DNA from 3 places in the uncultured Alteromonas sp. genome. Region 2 is predicted to be linked to each of the others. Evidence: predicted binding sites of a transcription regulator. Region 2 holds the regulator's gene; each other region holds the start of a gene.
What was found. The regulator FNR, encoded in region 2, switches genes on or off when oxygen is low (the NO sensors DNR and NnrR bind a similar motif). The targets are predictions, from matches to a motif close to TTGATCTAGATCAA.

Region 1: AAC006_RS13565 (PRC-barrel domain-containing protein) is a predicted target of FNR. The motif match lies at 1,777-1,790, and genes of this name have one in related genera.
Region 3: AAC006_RS16840 (OmpW family outer membrane protein) is a predicted target of FNR. The motif match lies at 7,125-7,138, and genes of this name have one in related genera.

The regions. Positions count from the first base shown of each region.
Region 1 is NZ_CAXBMP010000017.1:36,049-46,298, reverse strand. It holds gene AAC006_RS13575 (rhodanese-like domain-containing protein) at 1-274, opposite strand, end outside; gene AAC006_RS13570 (metalloregulator ArsR/SmtB family transcription factor) at 461-796, shown strand; gene AAC006_RS13565 (PRC-barrel domain-containing protein) at 867-1,610, opposite strand; gene AAC006_RS13560 (DUF413 domain-containing protein) at 1,880-2,239, opposite strand; gene AAC006_RS13555 (hypothetical protein) at 2,627-2,794, shown strand; gene AAC006_RS13550 (LysR family transcriptional regulator) at 2,923-3,762, shown strand; gene AAC006_RS13545 (DUF2750 domain-containing protein) at 3,776-4,126, shown strand; gene AAC006_RS13540 (DUF2789 domain-containing protein) at 4,192-4,422, shown strand; gene AAC006_RS13535 (DUF480 domain-containing protein) at 4,419-5,066, opposite strand; gene AAC006_RS13530 (ribonuclease J) at 5,170-6,540, shown strand; gene AAC006_RS13525 (EAL domain-containing protein) at 6,653-10,250, shown strand, end outside.
Region 2 is NZ_CAXBMP010000012.1:102,276-112,525, forward strand. It holds gene AAC006_RS11300 (heavy metal translocating P-type ATPase) at 1-569, shown strand, start outside; gene ccoS (cbb3-type cytochrome oxidase assembly protein CcoS) at 571-786, shown strand; gene AAC006_RS11310 (sulfite exporter TauE/SafE family protein) at 773-1,432, shown strand; gene fnr (fumarate/nitrate reduction transcriptional regulator Fnr) at 1,483-2,223, shown strand; gene uspE (universal stress protein UspE) at 2,321-3,244, shown strand; gene ttcA (tRNA 2-thiocytidine(32) synthetase TtcA) at 3,425-4,366, shown strand; gene AAC006_RS11330 (patatin-like phospholipase family protein) at 4,367-5,380, shown strand; gene AAC006_RS11335 (DUF2987 domain-containing protein) at 5,372-6,007, opposite strand; gene AAC006_RS11340 (glucosaminidase domain-containing protein) at 6,004-6,795, opposite strand; gene AAC006_RS11345 (stress protein) at 6,788-7,549, opposite strand; gene AAC006_RS11350 (LysE family translocator) at 7,688-8,380, opposite strand; gene cobB (Sir2 family NAD+-dependent deacetylase) at 8,482-9,198, opposite strand; gene AAC006_RS11360 (sulfurtransferase) at 9,257-10,081, opposite strand; gene tpx (thiol peroxidase) at 10,159-10,250, opposite strand, start outside.
Region 3 is NZ_CAXBMP010000026.1:56,987-67,236, forward strand. It holds gene rsmB (16S rRNA (cytosine(967)-C(5))-methyltransferase RsmB) at 1-533, opposite strand, end outside; gene fmt (methionyl-tRNA formyltransferase) at 533-1,489, opposite strand; gene def (peptide deformylase) at 1,498-2,007, opposite strand; gene AAC006_RS16810 (LysM domain-containing protein) at 2,224-3,297, shown strand; gene dprA (DNA-processing protein DprA) at 3,331-4,488, shown strand; gene AAC006_RS16820 (DUF494 family protein) at 4,490-4,966, shown strand; gene AAC006_RS16825 (topoisomerase DNA-binding C4 zinc finger domain-containing protein) at 4,997-5,548, shown strand; gene AAC006_RS16830 (Sua5/YciO/YrdC/YwlC family protein) at 5,570-6,145, shown strand; gene hemF (oxygen-dependent coproporphyrinogen oxidase) at 6,142-7,086, shown strand; gene AAC006_RS16840 (OmpW family outer membrane protein) at 7,252-7,926, shown strand; gene AAC006_RS16845 (group II truncated hemoglobin) at 8,028-8,459, opposite strand; gene aroE (shikimate dehydrogenase) at 8,488-9,315, shown strand; gene AAC006_RS16855 (gamma carbonic anhydrase family protein) at 9,343-9,879, opposite strand.

The DNA of each region.
Region 1 (10,250 bases), on a different contig from region 2:
GCTGTTCGGCAGCCAATTTGGCGCGAATGCCTGAAGCGCAATGAATATAGATTGGAAATTTGGCATCTTTACATTTTTCGATAACTTTCATCTCAAGTACGCCACGAGGAATATTTAATGCTGCTTCTACAGGGCTAGATGCTGCCTCTGCGGGTTCACGAACATCAAGTAATAAACCATGATTAGAAGATATTTCCTGCATCGCTTCTTTAGCTGTTATACAACGAAGGGGAAAGGGGATATTGGCAAGTCTCGTAGTGATATCGATTAACATTAAAGCACCTTGAAAATTAATGATGAGTTTACTATATAAGGAAAGCGCTATATTTTCTACCACCTACTTTCATTATATTTTTATAAAAAAATGACATTGAGTTTTGGCGTTCGCCGCCATAGTAGTATACTTTAGTATAAGGTGGCGAGTGGTGGCCTATTTACGTAACTTTATAAGTGAGTTGTTATGACTGATAATTTAGCCGTTGATGATTTATCTGTGAACATGAGCGAAATGGCTCAATATACAATGGAAGCTGAGCTCTATCTTAAGCAGTTGGCAAATAAGACCCGTTTAATGGTGTTGTGTTCTTTAATGGACAAAGAGTTATCTGTTACTCAAATGTTGGACCATGTAGATGTTTCTCAGCCAGTAATTTCACAGCATTTAGCGCTATTGAGAGAATCTAAAATGGTAGCCACACGCCGAGCTGGACAAACCATTTATTATCGATTAGCCGATGAAAGAGTGAAGCAAACTATTGGCTTGCTCCACAAGTTCTTTTGCGCTCAGAACGATTAATTAAGTTTGCTAGAATCTAGCTCAGTAACAAACGGTAAATCACCAAAGCTTAAATAGATTTTCGACCTAACTAGACAAGTTTAGCGTTTGCCACCAATGCCTCTACATATGCAGCGTCATCCAATTTATCAAGATCAACTTCCGGTCTAGCCATCAAACCCTCATGTGTTAGGTCGACAGAGACATTGTGAGAAGACCAATCAATATTCTTGATGTCAGAGGGCAGTACTGCAAGCTTTTTACCACCAGGTAGCCAGTTGTTTGTATCTACCACTAGCATTTGAATTTGCCAGCTTTCAATATCAAACACAAAATCGCTAATGTGCCCAACGTTATCTTCTTGGGTTGCCACTTCGTAGCCACTGACCTCGCCGCAAGCTCTTAAGTGATTTTCAGGTTTATTGTCTAACTCTTCTTTACCCATAGCGGCTAACTCAGGATCCGCTAGCTGATTAGGGTGAGCGAAATCGCCCCACGCACCAGGACCAATCCAGTAATAGCCATAGCCAAAGTAACGAAATAGTGTTTCTTCGAATTCTCTTGAAACCGGTTTGTGTTCGTCAATAGATGGGCTATTTTTAAGCGTGTCTGAGGTCATGGAAACATCAACGGTTTCTTCTTCCTGATCCAATCGGGTGATTGAAATAGGTGATATCACCACTTTCCTGCTAAGTGGAAGCCATGTATTCGTATCGGCAACTACATATCTAATGACAAAATCTTTATCGTCAAAAAGTATATCTCGTACGCCGCCTATGTCCTTATCGGTAGCATGAATTGAAAAATGTTTAATTTGTTTATATGACACCATCATCGCTGCGCCTCCTTTGCCTTCAGGCTTGGGTAATTCATTAGATATTGTTCTACTATTTCTCAACAGCGTGGTTTGCGTAAAATAGCAATTTCACAAAGCTAAGTTATTAATATAGAACCATCTGTTAGAACATTACAAATATGCAAAGATTTGTTCGCGCGCAATCTAGATATGGATCAACAAAGCGGTGAAAAGCGAGGGAAATATCACAAGTAAAAGCAACCAGCACGATTTCCACCGAGCTGGTTATACATAAATCGAACGCAAAATTACGCTACGTCAAATGCTTCGTCACTGTAATCTTCATCGTAGTCTGACTGATTACTCGCAGCGGTGCTATGCAACGTGTAGAAGTGCTTCTTGCCTCGAGATAAGCGTACATACTTGGCCCAGGTGCGCTCAATAGTATTATCAGCATCCACTTTACCACTAACAAAATCTACAAAATGACGCTCATCATCCGTCTCTGGTGTTAACTCTCCGCATTCCAGTGCCAGTAGGGTTTTTCCATAACCGGTTAGTATATCTGCCTCACCAATACTGAAATCGCCAGATTTTCGAAAGCCATAAGGAAATTTTTGTCTATCTATAAAAGGTTTTTGAGAAACGCGAATTGATAAATTTTTCATGGTTGTACCCAGCCTTGAGTTGTCTTCAAGCGAACTTTTAAGACAAAAGAATCAGAACATAAAACAAAACATTTTTTCCTTATCAATAAAAAATTTTGTTGGAAAATGCAAAGTGTAAATATGTACGAATTTATTGGGTGTAAAAAGTGTATTTTTCCAAAGATATTTTCTTCTATTTTCATCTAAGGCCATGAATAAGATGTAATTTTTTATTTTTTGGATTCGGCAGTGAAAAGGTGGCTGGACGTGGGTGAATTGAAGGGATGAAGCGAAATACGTGAATGAAACCCACTATAAAAAATTATTGTCGCAACGATGATAAAAATTCGTTTTCTATTTTTGGTACCAAGACAATAATGACGACGTGGCAATAACCTAGAGATAGACATGAGTAAAGACTATCGTTACCAAAGTGAAGAATTGGACTCGGTAGAAGAGGAAGACTTTCACACCAAGAAGGTGGGCACAAAGCGCCACCAAAGCGTAAAAAACAAACAAAATCGTGACTTACAACGTCGAGAGAAACAGCGCCGTTTAATGCACGAAGGTAGTTAATACGCTTCTTAGTTGAAAATAAATACAACGCACTGCTTTTATAGCAGTGCGTTGCTGTGCTTTTGTGTTTACATGCCGTATCATCTGTGACAGTTTACAATCACTTATTTATCGGTTTTGTAAGAAGCATGGATATACGCTTTCTCACCACATTTATTGAAGTTGCAAAAACCCGACATTTTGGCAAAGCAGCTGAAAATCTCTATTTAACGCAATCTGCGGTAAGTGCGCGGATCAAGTTGCTAGAAGAATACTTTCATACCACGCTTTTCATACGCCAGCGCAACAGTATTCAGCTAACCCAATCCGGTGAAAAGCTGTTGCCGTATGCACGTCAGCTATGCAGCACGTTAAATGAAGCCAAGCAAGAACTGCAAATTCAATCTTCTGAATACGTGGTGTGCGGGGCAACGCAATTGGCCAGTGAATTAATGCTGCCAACCACCTTAAGTCACCTTCACAATACCTTTCCCGACTGGTCTGTTAAAGCAGAAGTACTCTCACTTGATGGGCTGTCTCGTCAATTACACGAACGGGTAACCGATTTGGCGTTTTCAACCGAGCCGCTCAAGTCAGAAGAAGTTAAAAGTGAAGTGTTACTAGAAAACCAATTAGGGTTATACCGAATTGGTGAAGGTAGTAATGTGGTAGACGCGGCAGAGTTTGTCGCTATTGATTGGGGTAGCAAAGCCAGAGATTTGTTACTGACGTTATACCCTCAGCTTCGTGATGCTAAACTGCGTACGAACTCACTCAATTTAGCCCTTAATAACCTACAACATGAAGGTGGTGTTGCTGTACTCCCTGAAGGAGCGGTAAATCAACTTGATCCAACTATCGCAATTTCACTAATACAGCCTTTAGAAGGTATCACCATGAAAGTTTACCTTCACACCATGAAACAAGTTAGGCGTGTAGGGCTTGAAGCCTTAATTACAAGTGTATCGGCCATACACCCAGCCAAATAGCAAAGAGAAAATTATGACGACTCAACACCCATTATTACAAATGAACGCGTTCGAACGCTTAGAAGCCAGCGTTGAACTAATTAAAACTTCGGGCAAACTTTTCATTCTTAAAGATGAACATGGTTGCGTGATGTTAACGACAGACGATGAAGATGGCATTCCTGTATGGCCAGAATCATCTCTTGCTTTGCTGTGGGCAACTGAAGATTGGTCAGACTGTGAAGCGATGGAAATCTCAACTAAAGACTTTCTTACCAAATGGGTGGGCGGCATGACACAAGACAATCTTACGGTTATGATTTGTCCGGTACCAGGAGAAGAAGGCGAAGTGATGGAACCAGAGGAATTTGCACAGCAAATTTAATGATCCCATCATTTGCTTCTAGCGTTTCAATATTAACGGATTATCATGATTGAAGAGGAGCTACCATGTTTACTGAACAACCGACTATGAGCAGTTTGTTTGAACAGTTAGGGCTAGCTAGTAGCGATGAAGCGATAGAAAGTTTTATTGAAACGCACAAAGGCTTAAATAAGAGCCAACATATTTTCGAAGCGCCGTTTTGGTCTGAAAGCCAAGCGGATTTCTTGAAAACGGCTATCGAAGACGACGCTGATTGGGCTGAAATTATTGACCAACTCAACGTACGTTTGCACTAGTCGCCTGATGCTAAATCATTAATTCTCGATTCTAGGTCGGCAAGGGTGGCTTTTACTTGAAGTAGAGCCGCCTTCAGTGTTTCAACGGTATCGGTATTGTCGTCTGTGCTTTCACTGGCACTGTTGTTCTCACCTAGCTGACAAAATGTGTGGTTATAGCGTATCTCTCTTTTACCAGACTCTCTTGGTAATGAGTAAATAAGCGCATCCGGCTGGTAAGCAAGTAAGCTGCTGATGGTTGCCTCTACGTCACTGATGTCAGCAAATTGCGCTATTCGCTGGCACCGCCCTCGCAATTCGCCAGGGGTTTGCGGCCCTCGAAGTAAAAGTTCGGTGATAATGGCTTGCTGATGGTCGCTAAGTTTTATGTCACCGAATTCAGTATTACAAAAACGGTGGGAATATTTGTCTACTCGGCTACCATAGCCAGATGAAGCTTGAACAATTCGTTTACCTTTCAATCCATCAAGTATTTTAATAACTTCGTCTTCAGTTAACTGGGTGACGGGCAATCGGTTACTTTTTTGGTTACATCCATTGGTGAGTGCATTAAGGGACAAAGGGTATTGTTCAGGCGTAGTCACTGACTTTTCAAGTAATACACCAATAACACGTGCTTCCATTTCAGATAACGTCGTGGTCATGATAAATATTCGGTCTTTAAGTATTTACGTATGAAAGTATAGTAACAACTCTCATGGAAGTTTTATATTCTAACCTGAAAGCAGTTAAAGGAGTGGTTAAGGTTTGATAACGCCGAAAAAAGAGGAACTTTGGTTTTTACCCTTAGGGGGAACTGGGGAAATAGGCATGAACCTGAACCTGTATGGGCATGACGGCAAGTGGTTAATGGTAGATTGCGGGGTATCATTCGACGAACCGCTTATTCCGCCTTATCGCTATTCTGGCACAAACAAGCAAACCCATCATAGGGTAGTTGCACCAGATCCCACCTTCATTGCAGCACAAAAAGAAAATATTGCCGGTATTGTTATCACTCATGCGCATGAAGATCACGTGGGCGCATTGCCCTATCTGTGGGCGCGTTTTCAGTGCCCCATTTATACCACCTCTTTTACTGCCGAAGTGTTGCGCCGCAAACTTGCACAAACAAAATTGATCAATAAAGTACCTATAGTAGAGATAGCTTCTGAGCAAACGCTGACACTAGGGCCCTTTGATGTTAGTTGGTTATCGGTAACCCATTCGTTGCCCGAACCATATGCGTTAAAAATAGCCACATCGGCGGGCACGGTTTTACATACTGCCGACTGGAAAATTGACGCCCAGCCAATTACCGGTAAGCCTTTTGATAGTAATACCTATCGCGCCCTAGGGAAGGAGAATATTCTTGCCATGGTGGGAGATTCTACCAATGCAACGAAACCGGGTTTCTCCATCTCTGAACGCAATTGCTACGACGGTTTGTTAAGCACAATTAAACCACTGCAGGGCAGAGTAGTAGTGACGTGTTTTGGGAGTAATATCGCGCGGCTAATTACCCTTGCTAGGGTTGCCCAAAAAACCGGGCGTTACATCGCACTGTACGGTCGCTCACTCATCAATATGTACAGCATTGCCCGCCAAAAGGGCATTTGGCCAGTAGATTTGCCAGTAGCAGATGCGTTTCACTTAGGGTACTTACCACCAAATGAAGTGCTTGCCGTGGCAACGGGTAGTCAGGGCGAGAAAAATACAGCACTTTCTCGAATGGCTAACGACAGCCACCCCCATTTACAGTTAGATAAAGGCGATACCGTCATTTATTCTGCTATTGCTATACCAGGTAACGAAGACAGTATTAAGCGAGTAAACAGTGTGCTTAGTGCTAGAGGTGTTAAAGTAATAATGAGCGAAGACAGCCAACTGCCCATTCATGCAAGCGGTCACCCGTGCGCCGAAGAGCTTAAACTCATGTATCATTGGGTAAAACCTCAAATTGCTATTCCTGTACACGGTGAAGAGGTTCACTTAAAAGCCCACGCGATGATAGCTAAAGAATGTGGGGTGAAAAAACACTACGTGGGGCAAAACGGTGATTTGTATCGCCTAGCACCTCAACCAAGTATTCGGCGGCAAGTTATTAATACTGGGCGAGTTCCTGTCCAACAAGACTAATGAAGTTAAACGGAAGCGAGTCTCAGTAACTTAATGGTACTGGCTGCAATTTACTCAAACATTCTGATACACTATAACAAATAATAATAACGATTCATTCAAACGAGTTGTCATGCGCTGGTACCTAATCTCAGTTTTATTTGCTGTTTGTTTCGTTAGCACTGTTAGCTACGCTGAGTCTCCCCGTCTTTCAAATCCCGTATTTCAATCGCTGTCCACTAAAAATGGGCTTCCACAAGACGTTGTCAACGATATCGCGATAGATGCAGATGGCTTTGTATGGATAGCCACTGATGGCGGCGTAGCACGTTGGGATGGCGTTAGAACAAAAATCATAAAAGGCCCGAACGATCTTTTCGTTAATGCATCTATAAACAAAATTAGTTTAGAAACTGACAAAGCATTATGGATAAGCACGTACGCGTCGGGTGTTTTCCGTCTTGATTTCGACACCCAAGCCATCACCAAACAAGTGGCGTTGCCTTTTTCAACTCAAGAAGATTGGTTTCAGGATGTGAGTCAGTTTTTTTGGCAAAATGAAACCACCTTATTCATTGGTATGCCTGAGCAGGTCGTTCGTTTTGACACTAACACCATGTCTTACGAGACAATCTTCACACTTAGTGACGAACTGATTGCTCAGCGGCATTTTATTCGAGATATTATCGTTGTAGACAACTGGCTGTTACTGGCTACTAGTGATGGATTAGATGCCTTCGATTTATCCAATGCCGATGCAACAGCTATCTCCGTTAGTTACTTAAACGGGATTGAGCCTGACGTGGATAACCTAAACACCAAATTTCTGATGCACGACGCACAAGGTAGAATTTGGCTCGGTACGGTTAATGGGTTATTTCAGACCACGAAAGGTGAGTTGTTGTCGCATGTTGTTAGTGGTAAGCCCTCGGGATTTCAGCGAGTAGTGAGAAGCCGTAACATTTGGACGATGGAACAACGTGACGATAATGCATTTTGGTTTGGCACCAACGAAGGTCTTTTTGAATTACAACTTAGCCAAAACAAGTGGGTGAGTGAACACATCCTTGAGCCACATAACGGCAGAACAGAACTCTCTAATAAACGCATTCTTGATATTGAAACCGATTATTCGGGGAACTTATGGTTAAGTTCGGTCTATGCGGGGGCACTGTATTTTGGTGTGAAAAGCGCCGAAATTTATGCGATTCAAAACAATCGAAATGACAAGAGTACCGCGCTAAGCGACAGTGTGGTTTGGTCTTTAGCGCAAACCGATAAGGACGTCTTGTGGATTGGTACCGAGAATGGGCTGAATCGATTTAACCTAACTACGCGCACATCAGAACAGTTCATTACCTCTGATAGTGAATTCGTCGCCGAGAGAGAGTGGCTAATCGAAAAGTTAGTTCCCGCAGGCGATGGCAGGTTGTTTGTGCAAACATACATGGGTATTCGGTTGTTCGACCCCAGCACAGGGAAATTGACCATACCACCATTGCAATCATCTTTTGATAGCGATGTGTTCAATGCATGGAACTCGAGTATTACCATCGGAGCTGACGGCGACTTATATTTTGTTGGTAATCATTACTACCGCTATAACTTAGACGTGCAAAGGTTAGATATTATCGATTTGGACGAGGATATCTTCGATATCAATTTTTCCATTGGCTTCTTAGGTGCCTCTCCTTATCACAATAATCGTCTGTTTCTCGCCATGGTTGGCGGTTTATGGTTGGTCGACCCAGTTACCCTAGAGCACGAGTTGGTATATCGTTTTTCAGAAAAACAACGAGCGAATGAACGGTCGATAACGTCGTGGGTTATCGATAACACAGGTGTGCTGTGGCTAGCCTTTAGCGGGTATGGGTTATTCGGAGTAGATGCTGATACCTTTGAGCCGCTTTACAATTTAAACGAAAGTAATTTGTTGCTCTCTAATATCGTTTACGGTCTACAAAAAGACAGTAATGGGGACATTTGGTTTAGTTCGCATTCTGGGTTGCACAGATATTCACCAGCCTCAGCCCAAGTGCAAAACTTTATTTATGGCCGCGAATTATCGGTGTCAGAATTTAATCAAGGGGCATCACTTGAGCTCATAGATGGGCGACTCGCCTACGGCTCTACTTCCGGCGTTGTGGTGTTTTCACCCGCTTTGCTGAAACAGATAGGCAACAACTCTAATCTCATTTCAAGACAAACTGCCATTACAGACGTTAGCGTAGATTCCCGGGAATTACGGCTTCCACTGGGTAATCTAAACGGACAGAGTATCACTTTGGATTATCAAGATTACGGAATGACCATTCACTTTTCATCCTTGTCGATGAATGGAGTGGGTAAAGCAAAGTATCACTACACCTTATTGCGCAACAACCAAGTGGTTAGTGATGGTGTGTCAGAAGACGATAAAATTACCTTAACTAACTTAGAGCCAGGTCGTTATCGGTTCACAGTGGGGCCATTGGCCAGCAGTGTGGAATATAACGTTTTACCCGCCACTATAACGTTTGAGATGCCCTATGTCCCGTGGCGGTCGCCCTTTGCTTATGCAGCGTATTTCACCTTAATACTGCTGATGATTATTGCGTACGTGGTTTCACGCCAGCGTCATTTATTTCGACTTCAAAAAGCGCAGCAGCAAGCGTTGCTTTTTAGCGATGCGTTTCGACAAACCCGCGACTGGGTACTTATTTTTGATAAAAATAAGGTGCCTGTAGCTGCAAACCCCGCATTTGAAAACGTATTTAATTTCAACACCAAAGAGTCGCTAGACAAGCAAATAGATAGGCTTTTTACCCGTTATCCTACATTAGAATGGCAGCTATCTGGCAAGCTCTCTGAGCTTAAAGGGGGAGAGTTCTGGAAAGACGAGGCGGTTATTGAAGGTGCTGATACAAAACAGTACGACGTTCTTATAGACATCAGCGCGGTTAAAGGGAACGAAAAAGACGAGCAAGCTGATCATTATCTACTTGTGGTGTCTGATATTACTGAACAGAAAAATGCAGAACGTAAACTATTAAAGTTAGCTAATTACGATAGCCTAACCGGCTTAGTTAACCGCAGCTTACTGTTGGACAGACTAGAACATGCTATTGCTGGAGCGCGTCAACAAAGTGCCCATGTGGCAGTGTTATTTGTCGATTTAGACCGCTTTAAAGGTATTAACGACTCACTTGGTCACGATTATGGCGATAAGCTACTTAAAGTCGTGGCGAATAGAATGCGTAACCTAGCATCTGACGCAGGTACTGTAGCGCGGTTGGGCGGCGACGAGTTTGTAATCGTCATTGAAGACATGAAAACCACGGATGGGCTAACCTCCTTTGTGGCACAATTAATCGAGTCGGTTGAAACACCTATCTCGCTGGCTAACGAAGTGCTTCGGGTGTCATGCAGTGTGGGGATTGCCTTTTACCCCGACGATGCCACAGAGCCCGCCGAGCTTATTAAGCAAGCCGATGTGGCCATGTATTCAGCAAAGAAAGACACGCTAAGTGGCTTCACGTATTTCACAAAAGACATGAACGACAGGGCTAAACAAAGGCTCATCACAGAGAACTTAATAAAACGGGCTTACTCTGAAGACAGTTTTTTCAATTATTACCAGCCAATCATTAATACCCACGAAAAAAACACGGTAGGGGTTGAACTGTTACTTCGTGGCGAGCTTGATGGTAACCCCATTTATCCTGACGTCTTTATTCCTGTACTAGAAGAGC
Region 2 (10,250 bases):
TGTTTTTGTGTGCCGACGGTGTATTAATGGCCGCGTTCTGCGTAAATGATAGCTTGCGGCAAGATGCCTTAGCGACACTCACCGCACTGAATGAACATCAATTAGTGGTGCTAAGTGGCGACACACAGAAAAACGTTGATGCACTTACTGCTAGTTTACCAATCAACTTAGCAAAGGGTGGCTTATCACCGGAGCAAAAATATTCACAGGTGCATACTTTGCAAAAGCAAGGTCGCAAAGTCATGATGATGGGCGACGGTATAAACGATGCCCCTGTTCTTGCTAGCGCAGATGTGGCGGTTGCGGTAGGAAACGCCACAGATGTGGCCAAAACAGCCGCCGATGTTATTTTGCTAGGAGACAGCTTGCTATCGGTGCCAACCTTATTTTCTGTGGCGAAACAGGCAAAACGTAAAATTCAGCAAAATATTGCATGGTCAGTAGGTTACAATATTATCATTCTACCCTTTGCAGTGTCGGGGTTACTCTCTCCCTGGATGGCCGTGGTTGGCATGTCACTGAGTAGTATTATTGTGGTCACCAATTCAACGAGGTTATTAAGTAAATAATATGAGTATCATTTACGTCTTAATTCCCATCGCTATTATTATTGTTGCGCTGGCACTGGTTATCTTTTTCTGGGCGGTAAAAACCAATCAGTTTGAAGATCTTGATAGACAGGGCTACAGCATTTTGTTTGATGATGATTTATCAGGTGATGAAAAGAAGCTAGCCGAGCAGCGAAAGCAGTTACAACAACGCAAAGAAACAGATGACAGAGATTAATATATTCTCTGCTTTTTTCATTGGAATTGCTGGCGGCGTGCATTGTGTGGGTATGTGCGGTGGTATTGTTGCCGCACTACGCACAGTAACGCCAAGTAATGAACCGGCATTACCCTACACCCTTGCCTATAATTTTGGCCGTATCCTCAGCTACACATTAGCCGGCGCTATTACAGGCGCTGTCGGCCAAATGGCCACCGAGTTTGTGCCTATTGCTAAACCCGTTTTATCTTTGATTAGTGGCGTTATGCTGCTGCTATTAGCGTGTTATTTGGGAAAGTGGTGGCAAGGCTTGAATTATATTGAAGCTATGGGACGCGGCTTATTTAAAGCTATTCAGCCAATATCTAAACGATTTCTTCCATTCAAAAGCCCGGTTTATGCACTACCCTATGGTTTTATATGGGGCTGGCTACCCTGCGGGTTGGTCTATTCCACGTTAACGTGGTCATTAGCATCGGGGTCGGCCGTTGACGGCGCTGCCATCATGTTATTTTTTGGGTTAGGTACTCTGCCCACTTTGTTAGCTGCAAGCGCAGGTAGCCAGTACCTAATAGCTGGTTTTAGGCACCCCGTGGTAAGACAATGCTTTTCCGTAATAGTGGCTATTTACGCTCTCTTTTTAATTTATGCAGCAATTTCATAAACAAAAGAGTAAGATTAATATTAAGTCGACCCTATTTATAGTTTGAACCTATGAGCAAAGGAAGCCAATTCTCAATTCATTGTCAAAATTGCAGTTTCAGCCACTTGTGTTTGCCCGTTGCGCTAAACAAGACTGAGATTGAATCTTTAGATGATATTATTGAGCGAAAGAAACCCCTTCACAAGAGTGATTTGCTGGTAAAGTCGGGAGATAAATTCAACTCTCTTTACGCAGTACGCACGGGCTCTTTTAAGTCTTTCGTCACCAATTCAGATGGTGAAGAGCAGATTACAGGTTTTCACTTCCCTGGCGATATTATCGGCTTCGATGCCTTACGGGAAAATAAGCACCAAAGTTATGCTCAGGCATTAGAAACCGCCATGGTGTGCGAATTACCGTATGAAACGCTTGATGAAATGTCGGTTCAATTTCCTAAGTTAAGACATCAAATAATGAGTTTTATGAGTGCGGAAATTAAACAAGATCATGATCTCATGATGTTGCTTAATAAACGCTCAGCGGAAGAACGTCTATTGTATTTCCTCTCTCAGCTTTCTCAACGTTTCGAAGAACGTGGATTTTCAAATAAAGAATTTCACCTAACCATGACTCGAAATGAAATTGGGAACTATCTTGGTCTAACTATTGAGACCATTAGCCGCCTGTTAAGCCGTTTTCAAAAAGAAAATATTATCCAAGTGGACGGTAAACTCATCACTATTTTAGATTTTGATGAGATGTCACAACGTTTAACGTCTGTGGTTGCACCTAATATCGCCTGTAATAGCTAATCTTCAAAGCTTTTGATCTAAAACAAGTTACGTAATAGCAAATAGGTATTACACTTAAATTGTAGCAACCAAAATTCTGACTATGTTTGGAGGGGTTATGATTAAGTATGAGCGTATTTTAGCGGTTATTGAAGCCGATAGAGAAACCCAACCTGCGCTTAGCCGTGCATATGAACTTGCCAAAAAGACAGGTGCCTCTGTCACCGCCATGCTGGTGGTTTACGACTTATCTTACGATATGACAACCATGCTTAGCCCTGATGATCGTGAAGCCATGCGTGATGCGGTCACTAAAGAACATGCTGGATGGTTGAAAAAAACTTTAGACGACTTAGGTTTTTCTAAAACAGATATAGTTGTGGAATGGAACAACCGTGCCTTTGAAGCTGTGGTGCATTATGTCATCGACAACAGTATAGATTTAGTGGTAAAAGCAACTAAGCGCCATGACGATTTAGCTTCTGTTATTTTTACTCCTACAGACTGGCATCTACTTAGAAAATGTCCCTCCCCCGTATTATTGGTTAAAGATCATGAATGGCCTGAAAATGGTGAAATTATTGCCGCGGTAAATGTAGGCAGTGAAGACGACGAGCATGCCTTACTTAACGACAAAATCACGGTGATTGCTAACGATTATGCCGCGCTGCTCAGCGGTAACGTAAATTTGGTAAACAGCTACCCAGCTACGCCGCTAAATATTGCTATTGAAGTTCCTGAGTTTGACCCAGACACATACAACAACGCGGTAAAGCATCATCACGAACTTGAGATGAACACACACAGCGAGAAGTATGCTATCGATAGTAAGCGCTGTTATGTGAAGGAAGGCCTTCCTGAAAAAGTCATTCCAAAGATAGCCAAAGATATAGACGCTGAACTTGTTATCATAGGTACGGTTGGCAGAATAGGTATTTCTGCGGCTCTCATAGGTAACACCGCAGAACATGTTATTGATGAACTTGTGTGTGATGTACTGGCAATAAAACCAGACGGCTTTATTTCGCCCCTTTCACGGTAATTCAGACAGGTTCATAAACAGCCTGTCGGCACTGTTTGCTATCTTTGCGCTATAGCTTTAAACGCTATTGGTTTTTGTTAGAAGAGAGGGCCAACAAGATTTAAAAAATCTTCACCTCGCACATTCAATTTTACTTGATTACTGTATAATGGTTTTTTTCGCAGTAACCAAGCTATTGATATGAACAGTGCAGGCACAAACCGTGCGGACGCTCCGTTAACCGCGTCTCAAAATAAACAAAAATACAGCTTTAATAAGCTACAAAAGCGACTTCGTCGAAATGTAGGCAAAGCGATTGCTGATTTCGGCATGATTGAACATAACGATAAAGTGATGGTGTGCTTGTCTGGTGGTAAAGACAGTTACGCTATGCTTGATATTCTTATGTTTTTAAAACGCATTGCGCCAATTCATTTTGACATTATAGCGGTTAACCTTGATCAAAAGCAGCCTGGATTTCCAGAGCACGTACTTCCTGAATACCTCGAGAGTGTAGGTGTCGAATACAAAATTGTAGAAGAAGACACTTATTCTATTGTTATGGACAAAGTACCTGAAGGTAAAACCACGTGTTCGCTTTGTTCACGATTACGTCGCGGTATTTTATACAGCACGGCTAAAAAGCTAGGCGCCACTAAAATTGCCCTCGGCCATCACCGTGACGACATGCTAGAAACCTTCTTTTTAAACATGTTCCATGGCGGTAAGCTTAAATCAATGCCACCAAAGCTGGTTAGCGATAATGGTGAGCACATTGTCATAAGGCCCCTTGCTTATTGTACTGAAAAAGACATTCAGCGTTATTCTGATGCCGTAGAATTTCCTATTATTCCTTGCAACTTGTGCGGGTCTCAAGAAAATTTGCAGCGTCAGAACGTAAAGGCCATGCTACAAGATTGGGATCGCCGTTTCCCTGGGCGTATTGAGTCAATGTTTAGTGCGCTTCAAAATGTAGCGCCGTCACATTTGGTCGACAAGAATTTGCACGACTTTAAAGGCATCTCTACACAGAACGGGCCGGTTGAAGATGGTGATATTGGTTTCGATCCCCCCAGCTTTGCGTCGCCCAATGAGCCTACTGACGACACGGTTCACGTTATCAATTTGATGGAATCAAACTAAATGAAAATTGGTCTAGCATTAGGTGCGGGTGCCGCAAGAGGTTGGACCCACATTGGTATTATTCAAGCATTAGAAAAGCTGGGTATTAAAATTGACGTGGTGGCAGGTTGCTCTATTGGTGCCTATGTTGGTGCCGCTTACGCTAGTGGTAAGTTAGAAGGCCTTAAAGAGTGGTCTTGTTCTTTGTCAGATTGGCAGGTACTTGCTTTGATGGGCGTTGGTTTACGTAGGGGCGGTATTGCTAGCGGGCGAAAAGTGTTTGATAAACTTGCCAGCGAATTTTGTGCCCCAACCTACGAAGCAATGGAAAAACCGTTCGCCTCCGTGGCTACCGATTTGTACACAGGTCGTGAGGTAGTGTTTAGTTCCGGCGAGATTGGCAATACCATTCAAGCTTCGTGTGCTATTCCTGCCCTATTTGCCCCAGTCGCCCATGGCGATCGTTGGTTAGTAGATGGCGCGGTGGTTAATCCAGTGCCTGTTAACCTGTGTCGTCAGCTTGGTGCAGACTTTGTTATTGCCGTGAACCTTAATGCTGACTTCAGGCCCCTTAGGCTTGAAAAATTACGACTCGATCACGAAGAAAACCAAAGAAAAACCGAAGACTTTTTCACTAAAAGCCAAAACGTGCTTAAGCAGTGGTTCTCACCTGATGGTAAAGAAAAAGCAGAAACGGAAACTGAAAGTGAAACCGATAGTAAACATAGCGAGCAAAACGAAGGCGTTGCTAGCGACGCTATTGAGGCCATAGAAGAAACAATTTCGCCGCCACCAAATAAAGTCCCTAAAGGTAACCCTCCAGGGATTTTAAGTGTAATGAGTAGTTCGTTAGAAATACTTCAAGCAAGGGTGACACGTTCTCGTTTAGCGGGCGATCCGCCGGATATTCTGATAGAGCCCCAACTAACCGACGTGGGTATTATGGAATTTCACCGCGCACAAGAGCTATGTGAAAAGGGTGAAGAAACCATCACCCGTATTGCTGAGCAAATTAAGTATCAGCTATTAGCTTGATGCCATAGCGGTAACACGAAGTGGGGCTTTCGGTAGTGTGAGCCCTTTATTTTCGTTAATTTCACTTTGTTCTAAGTGAAGTATGCCGTTATTAATATGCAGGCCTTCTGGGGTAATATAATCCAGATTTTTATCATCAAATTGCAACATCAACCCTTTCACCGTTGGCATTAAGAACGATAAAAAGCTACCCATTTCATTGAAGAACGCTTCATATTGGCCATAGATAAAATTCAGCTCTTCTTTTGTATAACTGGCGGTTAAGTATTCACTTTTTGTTTCTAGCTGCACAGACATATCACATACATTAGCCGCTTCAGTTAAATCGATACTGATATAGGCATTTGCCAATTTTAGCGCTTTTTCCGTTGGTACAGTGAATCGGTACTCATCACTAACCTCTAATGGCATAGTTTGTTTGTCAGTGACTATCTCAGCGTTATTAATTTCACATAACCGCCCTTCACCAACACGCAGAAAACCAAAAGCGAATTGCAAAGCTTGAGTGTCTTCATTATCCAGTTTTTTTACGTGACTATAAAAACGGCTGTATTCCACATTCACCGTTTCAGCGGCAACACTTGAGGTGAGTAATGCGCCTATAAGCGCGCATGCTATACGTTTCATTCGGTTAAGAACTCCTGGTTAAACCGGATCATGGTTTGTAATTCGTCTACATAGGCCGCGCCGCGCTCAGAGTAATTCATTAATCCCTCTGCCAAGGCTACGCCAGTAATGGGGATTTGATTTGCTCTTAACCGCTCTCTGATTTCTCGCAAATCGGTATAGGCATCGTGTCTATTCAGGTTACGCATATAAGTATAAGTCGCCCGAGATAGGCTTGGGAACTTCGCGACTTCGTGCGTTGCGCCGGCATTTCGTTTACCGGGAACAAAACCACATCCTTTCACAAAGCACCAAATACCAAAGAAGTTATAACCTTTTCTAGCAAAACGACTGGTGCCCCATGCCGACTCGTTTGCCGCTTGCACGAGCACGAGTTCAGCAGGCAAAATATCAATTTTGTGAAGTAACGCAAGCAGACGAGATGTGAGCGGTTGTTCCGCCTTTACGCGGTACTCAGTTTGCAACCACTCAAGACGGCTAATGTCATCGTCGGTTAGCGGCTCTTCGTTCAAAGCCTTACGATACAACGTTTGTATGTAGTGTCTAAGGGTAAGTAAATACGCATTCTGTTTTTCAACTTCGGGGCGTAAGTAATCGAAAAAGGCACTTTTCTTTTCTTTAACGTCGGTATACGCAGAAAAGTCGGGAACAGGTTTTGTGGCTTCAGGTGTTTCTGGAATATCTAAAATATCGGGCTCGCGCTTAGTTAATATAAGCGCGTTAATGACTATTACTGCCAATACAGCAATAGTAATTAAAACAATTTTTAGCGTTTCCCGTTTATGCATCGAAGCTCGACTCATTCGTTTTACTTTGAACAGTTTGGCTGGGTGTATATTCACCCTCTTCACCAATCATCTCTTCATACAACAACCCTAGCATACTAAAATACAGGGGTAGAACCCACACAAGGGACAAGCCTAATGTAAACGGAACGGAAATAAACAATATAATAAAAATGGCAAACACACCGGCTAACTGTGCCCAATAAGCATTGAAAACCCGGCAAGATAAAATAATGGCACGAAGCGGCGTTAACGATTTATCAGCAACCAGCATGAGTGAAAAAGAGGTCGCCATCCAAAAATACACACCAGGTACCACTAACAATACCAAGCCAATTTGTACCACTATGCCATTCACCAATTGAGTAAGGGCTAATGCGAATATCAAAGAGACGTAGCTGAAAATAGAGAAAACCGTGGTTTTTTGACCTCTGGCATGGCTCACCCCCATCATATACAACCCGCCAATTAGTGGTGCAACAATGAAAATAGCCACAATTTCAATTAACGATTGGTGTTCAAAAATGAAGGTGCCGTCTTCATTGAAAGTAATGAACTTCTGAGCAACAAAACCGAGTACGACAAACGTAAGAAATAGGACTAATGAAGCTTGGAATAAGCTTAAAAAATTTGCTTTAGCCAAACCATTAGCGCGAGAAAACAACGATTTAATATCGAAATCATATTGCTTTGAAAGTGTTCTTTCTAGCTTGCTTGTTGGCTGGTTATCTTTAAAAGGCATTTTATTATCTGCCACACGATCCTCTACTGCTGCTATCGAATTTAACCGCCGCATTATACATAAATATGGCGATTAACCCCAATTACCACGTGTTAGTTGATTAAATGTAATAACCAGCGTTTTGCCTCAAAGCATAAATCTATGAGTGAAACGTTAGCCCAAGACTAATTTTGCGGCCAAGCCAACCAGTAAAACGCCCATTGCACGGTCGAGCCAGTACCCTTTTTTCCCAATAAGTTGAGCAATTTTACTGGTACTAAGTAGGTAGGATAGAAAACAAAACCAAAGTCCTGTTGCTATGGCTAAGTAAATTCCATAACCAAGCTTGATTGAAAAAGGCGTGTCGATATCAATAATAGCGGTGAACAACGATAAGAAGAATAAGGTTGCTTTGGGGTTTAAGCCATTTGTTAAAAAGCCAATCCAAAGTGCTTTTTGTGCAGATATTTGCGAGTTAGCTTTTTTATTATTGGCCGCCTTGTTATTAGCTAGCTTAGTTTCATCCAGATTATCTACGCTGTTGCTTACCCCTGCCTCGCCGCCTGCTGGCGGTTGGCTAGGCCCGCTTTTTAGTGCGCCATACGCAATATACAATAGATAACCCGCAGCAAGATAACTAAAGGTTTTGAAAAGCCATGGCGTAGTGGCAATAACTACACTTAAACCCACCAGTGAATACCCAACGTGTAGCAAAATCGCCAGTCCAATGCCAACGCTTGTATAAATAGCAATACGGCGACCGTACGCGAGGCTATTGCGAACCACTACCGCAAAATCAGGGCCTGGGCTAGCTACTGCAACAAGGTGCACTAGGGCAATGGTCAAAAATTCATTCAGGTAAGGCATATATTTTTAATATTACTCTATATTTTAGGCGCTCAGTGTCAGTGAGCTTTCATGCTAGTAAAGCGTCTTTAGCCATGAATTTTTTCAAATCATAACTTTATTTAAAGATCATATTCTTTAATTAACCGCGTTACAAACGCTGGGACTATTTCAGTGGCATTGCCGCTAATAGATTCATCGAATAACCAATTATTCGCACTGGGTTCTAAATTTAATTCTATGCATTGTGCGCCCGAGTCTTTCGCATTAATCACAAACCCCGCGGCAGGATAAACATTTCCTGAGGTTCCAATGGCTAAGAAGATATCTGCGTTCGCAATATCTTGTGAAATTTCTTCCATATAAAGGGGCATTTCACCAAACCATACAATGTCGGGTCGTAAAGTGGCGGTATTACAACAGGCACAAACAGTTTGGCCGTCGAACGCAGTTTTGCATTCAAAAGTCTTATTTGTTGTTACGCAACGGCTAGACAGTAATTTTCCGTGCATATGCAAAATACGTTCGCTGCCCGCGCGTTCGTGCAAATCGTCGACATTTTGCGTGATTAATGTGAATCGGTCTTTCAATGCGCGTTCAAGTGTCACTAGCGCTTCATGAGCAGCATTGGGATTGACGCAATCCGTAGTCAATTGCATTCTACGTTCATTATAAAACCGATATACAAGTTCAGGGTTACGGGCAAAAGCTTCGGGCGTAGCCACGTCTTCCACACTGTGCTCTTCCCATAATCCGTTGTTATCTCGAAACGTCTTTAATCCAGATTCTGCTGAAATTCCTGCACCAGTTAACACGACAACGCGAGGTGGTGTATTCATAAGCTCAATTCCTTTGAAATATATACACGTAACACGACTACCCTAAATTAAACGAAGGTTAATCTTTCACTACTGGAAAAGTGGCGTTTGCTCCCCACTCAGACCAAGAACCATCGTAAATAGCAACATCATTTGCACCGCACATGAGTGCAGCAACGCCAATAATACACGCCGTAACCCCTGAGCCGCAGGTACAGATAATGGGCTTCGATAAATCAATATTGGCTTTGGCAAAAACATCTTTTAATTTTTCAACGCTTAAGAAAAAACCATTCTCTAACAGCGCTGTGAATGGAAGATTGTAAGCACCTGGCATGTGCCCCGAACGAATCCCAGGGCGAGGCTCTTCTACTTGCCCGTAAAATCGCGCTTCACTTCTGGCATCGACTAGTTGAGCATCGGTATTAATCGCTTGAATAACCGCTGAACTATTTACAAACCATTTGCTCTGCGCATTACTTTCATACTTAAAATGTGAGGGAATACGTTGTTCTGATACTGGTAAGTTTTTTTCTTCCCACGCTACTTGGCCGCCATTTAACAATTTTACGTTCTCATGCCCCATGGCTTTAAGCATCCACCAAACACGAGGGGCGCTGTACATACCTCGGGTATCGTAAACCACTACAGACGAACGTTCGGTTAAACCTTGTCGGCCTAAGTACAAAGCAAAGTCAGATTCGGTTGGCATACTATGAGGAAAACCCGTAGTGTGAGCACTGCCCTCGCCGTCTAAGTCTATATCCACAGAGTTTGGCAACACCATGGCATCACGAGAATCAGGCGTTTTGGTAACCGGGTCGTCCATAACCGCACGCACTAAAATGATGGGTTCATCTTGCAGTTGCGTGGCAAGCTGTTGAACATTAACTAACATCGACATATCACCCTCTCCATTGAAATGCCCACGTAACGCTGTGGGCATTACTGGTTTGAGCTATTTACGCTTTATATTCTTAATTACAAAGCAGCCATTGCTGAATCGTAGTTTGGTTCTTCCGTGGTTTCAGCCACTTGCTCGGTATAAAGTACCTTACCGTCGGTATCAATCA
Region 3 (10,250 bases), on a different contig from region 2:
ATAGGCGCCATGGCATTGGTAGCTTCGCGCACGGCATCAGCATCTTGACCATAGGCATCTTCTAGAGCCTTATATAACCACTTGGGTAACCCACTGGCAATAATGGGGTTATCGATAGGCTTGTTAACCAGTTCTTGGCGCATAAAGTTACGCAGTACAGCATTAACTAAGCCTTTCAATGCTGTCCCGCCTAAATAAGGCGAGGCATTAACGGTTTCGCCCACTGCAGCATGCTGGCTTACGCGAGAAAATGCTAACTGGTATAGCCCCAACAGAATAAGGTGCTCGATTACTTTTTTATTCCCTTTTAAAGGACGGTCGAGTAACTCGCGCAACCAGTGCTGTAATATAGGGAGTTTACGCATGACGCCCAAAGACATTTCTTGGATCCATGCGTTGTCTCTAGGATGATGGCGACGTTGAACACGCTCTAGGCAATCTCTTGACGATTTACCTTGTTCTAGAATTTGGTATATCACCCATGCACAATCGGCACGCAGATTTTTTTGTTTCGGTAATGGAGTGGGTTTCACTATTCTTCCGTACTGGCAATGCAGTTACCTGGTGCGAACCAGTCTTTGCGAGCATTAACGACATCTGCAGCGGGCAATGCTTTTTTCCCAGGTATTTGCAGGGTGTTGATTCGAAGGGCACTTGAACCCGTGGTTACCACAATGCCGTGCTTGTCAGCTTGAATGATAGTACCTGGGGCATCTGAAGTTGGTAAGCCATCAATCACATCCACCGACCAAATTTTAATATTTTGCGACTCAATTTTAGTCCACGTTACAGGCCATGGATTAAAAGCGCGTACGTTTCGTGCAATTTGCTCTGCGCTATCGTGCCAATTAATAAAGGCTTCTTCTTTGGAAAGCTTTTTAGCGTACGTTGCTTCGCTATCATCTTGCTTCACAGGCGAAAGGGTATCGATACTGTTTACTACATCTAGTAGTGCAGTAGGACCAAGTTCAGCAAGCTTTTCGTAAAGCGAGGCGCTAGTATCATCTTCACTAATGGGCAAGGTTGCTATATGCAACATGTCACCAGTATCTAGCCCTTCATCCATCTGCATGATGGTAACACCAGTCTCGCTATCGCCGGCCCATATCGCCCGTTGGATAGGCGCAGCTCCACGCCATTTAGGCAAAATTGAACCATGCACATTAAGACAACCCAATTTGGGCGCATCAAGTACCGACTTAGGTAAAATTAATCCATAGGCAACCACAATCATTAAATCGGCGTTGATGTCCGCCAATGTTTGCTGTGCTTCGTCATTTTTTAAACTGGCTGGCTGATAGACTGGAATCTCATGTTCTTGAGCAAGCACTTTTACGGGGCTTGGGGTAAGCTTTTTGCCTCGTCCAGCAGGACGGTCTGGTTGGGTATACACAGCAACAACGTCATGAGTGCTAGATAATAAAGCACTCAAATGCTGAGCTGCAAAATCCGGCGTGCCGGCAAAAATGATGCGTAATGGTTTTATCAAAACTAACCTCAGTCGCGTGCAGCTAAACGTGCTTCTTTTTCAAGCTTTTTACGAATTCGCTGGCGCTTAAGCGGAGACAAGTAATCAATAAACAGTTTGCCTTTGAGATGATCCAATTCATGTTGAATACAAATAGCCAATAGACCGTCTGCTTCCAACTCAAATGCTTCACCGTTTTCATTCAGTGCTTTTACCGTAATTTCTTCTGCGCGCTCTACTTTGGCGTAGTTACCTGGAACAGAAAGACAACCTTCTTCACTAATAGTGCTGCCGTCTTTTTTGGTGATTTCCGGGTTGATAAAAACACGAGGCTCGTCTTGATCTTCCGCTACGTTCATTACAACAACTTGAACATGTCTGTCGACTTGAGTAGCAGCCAACCCAATTCCATTCTCGTCTTTCATGGTTTCGAACATATCCGAAACCAATTGTTTAATGTCGTCGTTCACTTCTTCTACCGGTTTTGCTACGGTACGAAGTCGTTCATCGGGAAAACTTAATACGTCTAAAATTGCCATGTGTCGCTTATTTAACCTTTTCGCTGTATAAATTCATATACGATCTAGTCGCTCGTACACTTTACAGTGCCTTTTGAGTTACTATTCTAACGTATATCGAGTTATATCGTGCAGTTTTTTGCTGCCGCGCCACAGTATTGAGGCACAATATCGATATAGTAGTATTGTCTGAAATTTCAACAGTAAATGGCAGTGGAAAAATTGCGGAAGGTTAATTTGAAAAATCGATTGAAGAAAGCAGTACGTACAATTGTGTTAGTTGTGGCATGTTTTGCCGCATTTTCAGCAATGGCCAAACCCCTAAAAGAAACTGCACCGCAAACTTATACTGTGAAGCAAGGTGATACCTTATGGGGCATTGCTAATCTTTTTTTAAATCAGCCATGGCTGTGGCCTGAACTTTGGCGTCACAACACCCAAATAGATAACCCGCATTTAATATACCCCGGTGATATCATCTCGGTGTCTTACATCAATGGTGAACCCGTATTTTCGATAAATCGAGCTAAGCCTAGCTTAGTGCTTTCGCCTGGTTCTGCCCGAAGAGTAAAGAATGCGGCTATAGAGACCTTGTCATGGTCGGTATTAGCTCCCTATATTAAACAACACACCCTACTTTCTGAGGAAGAGTATGAATTACTCCCTCATTTGTTGGGAAATCACGATGGTAATGTGAGTTTTGTGTCTAACGACTTAGTGGTAAGCCAAAAAGAAAACCGCACTGAAGATCAGTATCAGGTGGTAAGAAAGCAATCTATTATACGCAATATGCAAGGTAAGGTGCTTGGTGTGCAGCTCACCCATGTAGCAAAAGCTAGCTTAGAGACTGACGTGTCGTTACCAAAGGCTAGAATGGTAAAACTTTCAGATTCAAATCAAGAAGCGAAACGTGGAGATAAGTTACTTACTGGTGACTTCACGTTAGACGATGACTTAGTTCTGCAAGAAGCAACGTCACAACGAGGTTTTGTGATTGGCGACTTACACGATCACGACTTACTCGGCCGCTACGATGTGGTGGTACTAGATTTAGGCGCACATGAGCTAACGGCGGGTACCGTGATGGGCATCTACGCTGGTGGCCCTGACATTATAGACGGCGAAGAACCTCAATACGCTAGCAATAGTGATGTCATAAAAGGAAACGGGCTCTTTACAGATAAAGTACAGCAACCTGCACTTAAAATTGGTGAAGTCATTGTGTTTAAAACTTTTGAGTCAGCTAGCTACGGCATTATAACTCGAGCAAAAGAAGGCGTAAGACGCGGCTTCATTGTGGCAAAACCCTAACATGTTATTGCCGCTTATTATTTAGGAGCGGCTATGACAACTTTCCAGCCACATGAAGCAAGCAGTAATGCTGTTAAAGCATTGGATAAAGCCCTAGGCAAAGAACAGATAGCATGGCTGACAATGGCTTCAGCAATAAATATCGCAACAGGGAAGTGGCTTAAGGCGCTTGAAGCAGAATCGCTTAGCGCACTAGCATTACTGGATGGTATTCATAAAACGGCTTTCACTTCGGGAGCTCTCTACACCCTTACACAAGCAATTTCTCCTAACTTACTTGAAAAAGCGATACGCTGGCATGCTTCACATGCAAAGCATCATATTGTCACCCTAGGGTGCACATACTACCCTGAGCGATTAAGGACCCTGCCAAATCCCCCGTTGGTGTTATTTGTTATAGGTAACATTAATACGTTAGTTATGCCTCAAATAGCGATTGTAGGGAGTAGACGGGCGAGTCATCAAGGTAAGCAAATTGCCACTGATTTTGCCGAAGCGTTAGCAAATAACGGCGTAGCAGTAACCAGCGGGTTAGCAGCAGGAATAGATTCAGCTGCGCACAAAGGTGGTTTGGTGTGCGAAGGCGGCACCCTTGCGGTAATGGGGACTGGGCCTGATATTGTGTACCCTCCTAAAAATGTATCACTACACAGGGACATCGTGAATGCAGGGGGCGCTTGTATTACCGAGTTCTTTCCAGGTGTATCTGCTAAGCCTTGGCATTTTCCCCGAAGAAACCGAATAATTGCTGCGATGTCGCTTGGAACCCTAGTTATAGAGGCAAAAATAAAGAGTGGCACCTTGATAACTGCGAATTTGGCCGCAGATATGGGGCGTGAAGTATTTGCAGTTCCTGGAAGTATCTTCCATGCTTACTCCGAAGGATGTCATTGGTTAATTCAGCAAGGCGCTAAGCTGGTAACCTGTGTTGATGACATTTTCGATGAAATTGTAGTGTCGACTGGTGAGAGAGAATGCCAGAACGAAGCGTTAAGTAAAAAAAGTGAAGTGAATAACTTGGCAACCGATAAATTATTAGATAGTGTGGATTACGACATCACCGCTATTGATGTTATAGCGCAGCGCTGTACCTCTCCTGTTAATGAGGTTATGGCATCATTATTAGAATATGAGTTGCGTGGTTTAGTAGCCGCTGTCCCTGGTGGCTACATTAAATTGAGGGGAAAATAATATGTTCGATATCCTCATGTACCTGTTTGAAAACTTCATTCACAGTGAAACTGAAATTCGAGTCGATCAAGACGAGCTTACCGAGGAGTTGGTACGCGCGGGTTTCCATCATGATGAAATCTACAAAGCATTAGCGTGGCTTGAAAAGCTAGCGGCTTTGCAAGAAACAGATATTAAGCCTTATTTTTGTAAAGGGATTAGTACCAGCCTCAGTCGTATTTATACGCATGAAGAGCAGATGCGATTAGACGTAGAGTGCCGTGGCTTCTTGTTATTTTTAGAGCAAGTGGGCGTGGTAGATGCGTCAACGCGAGAAATGGTAATAGACAGAGTAATGGAAATAGACTCTTCTGAATTCTGTTTAGAAGACCTAAAGTGGGTAGTGCTAATGGTACTGTTCAATGTGCCAGGTAAAGAAAAAGCCTACGCACAAATGGAAGATTTATTATTTGATGAACCTGACGGCGTGTTGCACTAATGTGCTTCATGTCGTGCTAGTTGCTGGTTTATGTCGAAAATTGATCATTCACTTTTCTCTGCGCACGAACATGCCTTAGAAGACGCTTTCGGTGATTGTCCCGATTGCGGTAAACCACTGCATATAAAAAACAGCAAATCAGGCCCTTTTATTGGCTGCACCGGTTACCCAGATTGCCACTTCAGCAAGCCATTACACGATAAGCAAACCACCTTATTAAAACTACTGGATGGGGTTACCTGCCCAGAGTGTGATTCTACCTTGGCTATTAAGAAAGGGCGTTTTGGTATGTTTATAGGCTGTACCAATTTTCCTGAATGCCACTATATTTCGCCAATTAAACAGCAAGAAGACACCCACGTTACTTGCCCTAAGTGTCAAAAAGGACAACTTGCGTCCCGCACCAATAAATACGGTAAGCAGTTTTTTGCGTGTGACCATTATCCCCAGTGTCGTTATGTGCTAAATTTCACGCCAGTAAATGAAGCATGCCCCGATTGTGGCTGGGCCGTTCTGATAAAAAAGAAAGGCCAAATTTGTTGCCCTCAGCCAGGGTGTAGCTTCAAAAAAGACGATAAATAACACCTACAGAGAAAAGCACTAATGAGTATCCCGACCAAGGGGCAAGTAGACACTAGCGACCCCATTGTATCCGCGTTTAAAAATGGTGACTTATTGGTTTACCCTACTGAAGCGGTTATGGGCATAGGCTGTGACCCAGACAACGAAGCGAGTGTGTTAGCGCTCTTAGCATTGAAGCAGCGCCCCATCGAAAAAGGGGTAATTTTGATTGCCGCTAACTATTCTCAGCTATTACCTTATATAAATGATGAAGCCATACTTCAGCACAGACGTACTGAAATTGTGTCCAGTTGGCCTGGGCCAAATACTTGGCTGCTACCCAAGTCGGCGTCGACGCCACAGTGGTTAACTGGCAAGCATGAAAAAATAGCGGTTCGAGTAAGCAACCATCCAGTGGTTAAAGCTTTATGTGAAAAGCTAGAAAAGCCACTTGTATCTACAAGTGCCAACCTAACTGGCCAACAACCCGCAATCACCCAGCAGGACGCAATCAATATATTTGGTGATAGTGTTTTCTATATTGATGGAGAAGTAGGTGGCCACGCTAAACCCAGTACCATCCGTGACGGCGATACCGGAGAGATAATAAGATCATGATTGACCCCCAACACGTAAATCAACAGTTAGACGGTAAAGACGCCGATGAAGTAATAGAACAAGTAAAAGCATACTTACTATCATTGCAGGACAACATTTGCCAAACCTTAGAACTTGCCGACGGCAAAGGACAGTTTAAAGAAGACTCTTGGGTTCGCGAGGAAGGCGGTGGCGGGCGTTCACGGGTTATTAAAAACGGCGCAGTAATAGAGCAAGGTGGGGTTAACTTTTCTCATGTATTTGGAAGTCAGATGCCGGCGTCTGCCACGGCTAACCGCCCAGAACTTGCGGGTAGAAACTTTCAGGCCATGGGGGTCTCGTTGGTTATTCACCCACACAACCCCTATATTCCGACGTCTCATGCAAATGTACGCTTTTTTATTGCCGAAAAAGAAGGTGAAGCGCCTATTTGGTGGTTTGGCGGTGGGTTTGATTTAACCCCGTTTTACCCCTTTAAAGACGACGTAGTGCATTGGCACAATACCGCAAAGAAATTGTGTGCTCCCTTTGGTGAAGACGTGTATGGGAAATATAAGAAGTGGTGTGATGACTACTTCTTCTTAAAGCATCGTAATGAAACACGTGGGGTAGGCGGTTTATTCTTTGACGATTTAAATGATTGGGGGTTTGAAACTTCATTCAACTTTATGCAGGCAGTGGGTAATGGTTTTGTTGATGCTTACGTACCTATCGTAGAAAAGCGAAAAAGCACCTCATACGGTGAAAGAGAGCGTGACTTTCAGCTCTATCGACGTGGTCGCTATGTAGAATTCAACTTGGTATTCGATAGAGGCACTTTGTTTGGGTTACAAACTGGTGGTAGAACCGAATCAATTTTAATGTCTATGCCACCACTTGCGCGATGGGAGTATTGCTATACTCCAGCTCCAGGTAGCGCGGAAGCAAAGCTAACTGACTGGCTTCAGCCTACAAACTGGTAATATTTTGCACCATGGGTTCTTCCTGTGGTGCCATTCCCTTGATCCACATCAAATTCCCTTATTACCAAGGTATGTAGCTAGATTGCACCTTGCGCTGGATCAAATTATTTTCTTTTTAAACGTTTACAGTGTCGTCATTATCATTAAACACATGAGAGACACACAATGCGTACACACACACTTTCAGCCATATGTATTTCTTTAGCGCTTGCCGCTCCTTTTGCTTCAGCTCATGAAAAGGGTGATTGGATAGTTCGTGGTGGATTAACAACCGTTGCGCCCGACGAATCAACCTCTAACATCATTGCCGGTGGTAGCGATTTAGGTGTAGCACTGACTATCGATAACGATACCCAGTTAGGATTAAACGTTGCTTATTTCATCACCGACAATATCAATGTTGAATTGTTGGCCGCAACGCCGTTTACTCACGATGTGAATTTTTCAGTCAACGATCCACTAGGGACAGGCAATACATTGGGAGAAGTCACGCACTTACCCCCAACTGTTACTGTTAACTACTACTTCAACGATGCTAATGCTGCTTTTCAACCTTATATTGGTGCAGGTTTAAACTATACCTTTATCTTTGATGAGTCATTTACGGATGCAAATAAAGAAGCAGGCCTTGAAGATTTGTCTTTAGATAATTCTGTAGGTATTTCTGCACAAGTGGGAATGGACTATCAAATAGATAAAGAGTGGCATGTTAATGCGTCAGTACGTTACATCGATATTAATACCGAAGCGTCATTTACCGTAGGTGGTGCAGAAGGTAGCGTAAACGACATTGATATTGACCCTTGGGTTTATACATTGTCTGTAGGCTATACATTCTAAGATTCATCTAATGAGGTAAGTTACGTTTATATAAGTGGCCTCTTAAGCTTGGATAACCTTGAATCTTAATCTGAAGCGTTCCGTATCTCACGGAGCGCTTTTTATTTAGTATTAATCATATGCGTGGCAAGTTGATCTAGCGCGTTAAGAAGTTGCTGCGCCAACGGAAGGTCATCAACCGTCTCGTGCATGGCTTTTCGCATACAGTACATCCACTGGTCTTTTAATTCTGGTGTAACACTAAAAGAAAGATGTCGTGAACGTAGCCGTGGGTGACCATATTGCTGCTGATAGGTATCAGGCCCGCCTAACCATAAACTTAAATAAAGAAAAAACACTTCTCTGATTCTATCTGTTGGCTGAGGATGAATAGCGTAAAGCTCTTTTGCAATAGGATCATCACGCATAATGTCATAAAAACGGTTTGCCAAAAGGCGTACCTTATCCTCTCCACCTATTCGGTAATATGGTGTAGTCTCTGACACAGCAGGTTTTTCCTTTCGTATCGATTTAAAGAAGTTAGACATTCCCATGACAGACAGCCTTATTAATAACAATTCAATGAAAAAGTTTGCCGTTTTCGGTAACCCTATAGTTCAGAGTCTATCACCAACTATTCATCAAATGTTCGCTAAGCAATGCGGCGAGCAAATTAGTTACGAAAAAATCCTCGCCCCAGAAGATGGTTTTACGCCTGCAGCGAACACATTCTTATCGCAACCTGGCGCGGTAGGCTGCAATGTCACTATGCCTTTCAAACAAGATGCCTTTGCGCTTGCCAGTGTAGACGACCAAGCTGCGTTAGATGCAAAAGCGGTTAATACATTAATGAAGCGTAGCGATGGCACCGTTGCAGGTTTTAATACCGATGGCGTAGGGTTAGTTAATGACTTACTTAATCATGGTGTACAACTGCAAGGTAAACGCGTGCTATTAATAGGTGCAGGTGGAGCGGCAAGAGGCGTAATAGCACCGCTTATTGCTTCAGGTATTGCATCGCTACATCTTACTAATAGGACAAACGCGAAAGCTGAAACAGTGGCAAGTGAAACGGGTGGAGGTAAGGTGAAGGTAGTAGGTATAGAAGACTGCGATAAAGTAGCTCCACATATCATTATTAACTCAACCGCAGCGAGCTTAAGCGAAACTCTGCCTTTTGATATGAGCGCAACGTTATTTAAAGAATGCGAAACAGCGTATGACATGGTTTATCGCGCAGATCCGACTTACTTTATGCAACAAGCATTATCGTTAGGTGCGTTACAGGTACTTGATGGTTTAGGTATGCTGGTGGAACAGGCTGCCGCGTCATTTACAATATGGACAGGCTACAAACCAAAGACCAGTGCGGTAATTGATGTATTACGTAGCCAGTTAAAGGCAAAGTAATCGAGAATGGTATAAGCAAGCAGGCCGTTAAGCCTGCTCTTCTCTATATTCATCTTTTAATTTTACGTAGTTCAACGCTGACTGTTTTAGAAAGGCTGTCTCGCTTTCCTTTAATGGGCGTTTCTTCACAGCTGGGTTCCCAACATAAAGGTAACCACTTTCGAGTCGCTTATTTGGTGGTATTAAAGCACCAGCTCCAATAAAGACATCATCCTCTACAATAACACCGTCCATTACGATGGCGCCCATTCCTACCAAGATACGATTTCCAAGCACGCAGCCATGAAGCATACATTTATGCCCTACGGTAACGTCATCTCCAATAATAAGGGGGAAACCATTAGGGTTAGAAACGGATTTACGAGAAACATGCAACACACTGCCATCCTGAATATTACTGCGTGCTCCAATTGCAATGTGATTTACGTCACCTCGAGCAGCGACTAAAGGCCAGATACTTGCGTCTTCGCATAAGGTAACGTCGCCAACAATAACAGCTGACTCATCTATATAGCAGCGTTCGCCGAGTGTGGGAGAAGTTGATTGATAGTTTCTGATTGTCAAAACTGCACCTTTATATATAAATTCATCTGTTGAAAACGCATTAAAACAGAGAATAGGGGTGAAGAACCAATCTTATTCAACCATTGCCTAAGTAAAAATAGGCAATGAGACTAATAGGAAATCAGTGAAAATCCGAATTTATGTGTGATTTATAGGCTGCGTGGTTGGTATTTTAAGCACTTAAACGAAATGTGACACTTTTTTGAAATCAGAGGTTGACGCAGGCTCAGAAATCTCTAGAATGCGCATCCGCTTCGACAGGAAAGTGAAATAACTTACACTGACAAAGCAAGTCACTACTTACCTTTAAGGCCAAGTATGACGGGGTTTTAAAGAAAACGCTTCAGAAAATAAATTTTCAAAAAGTGTTG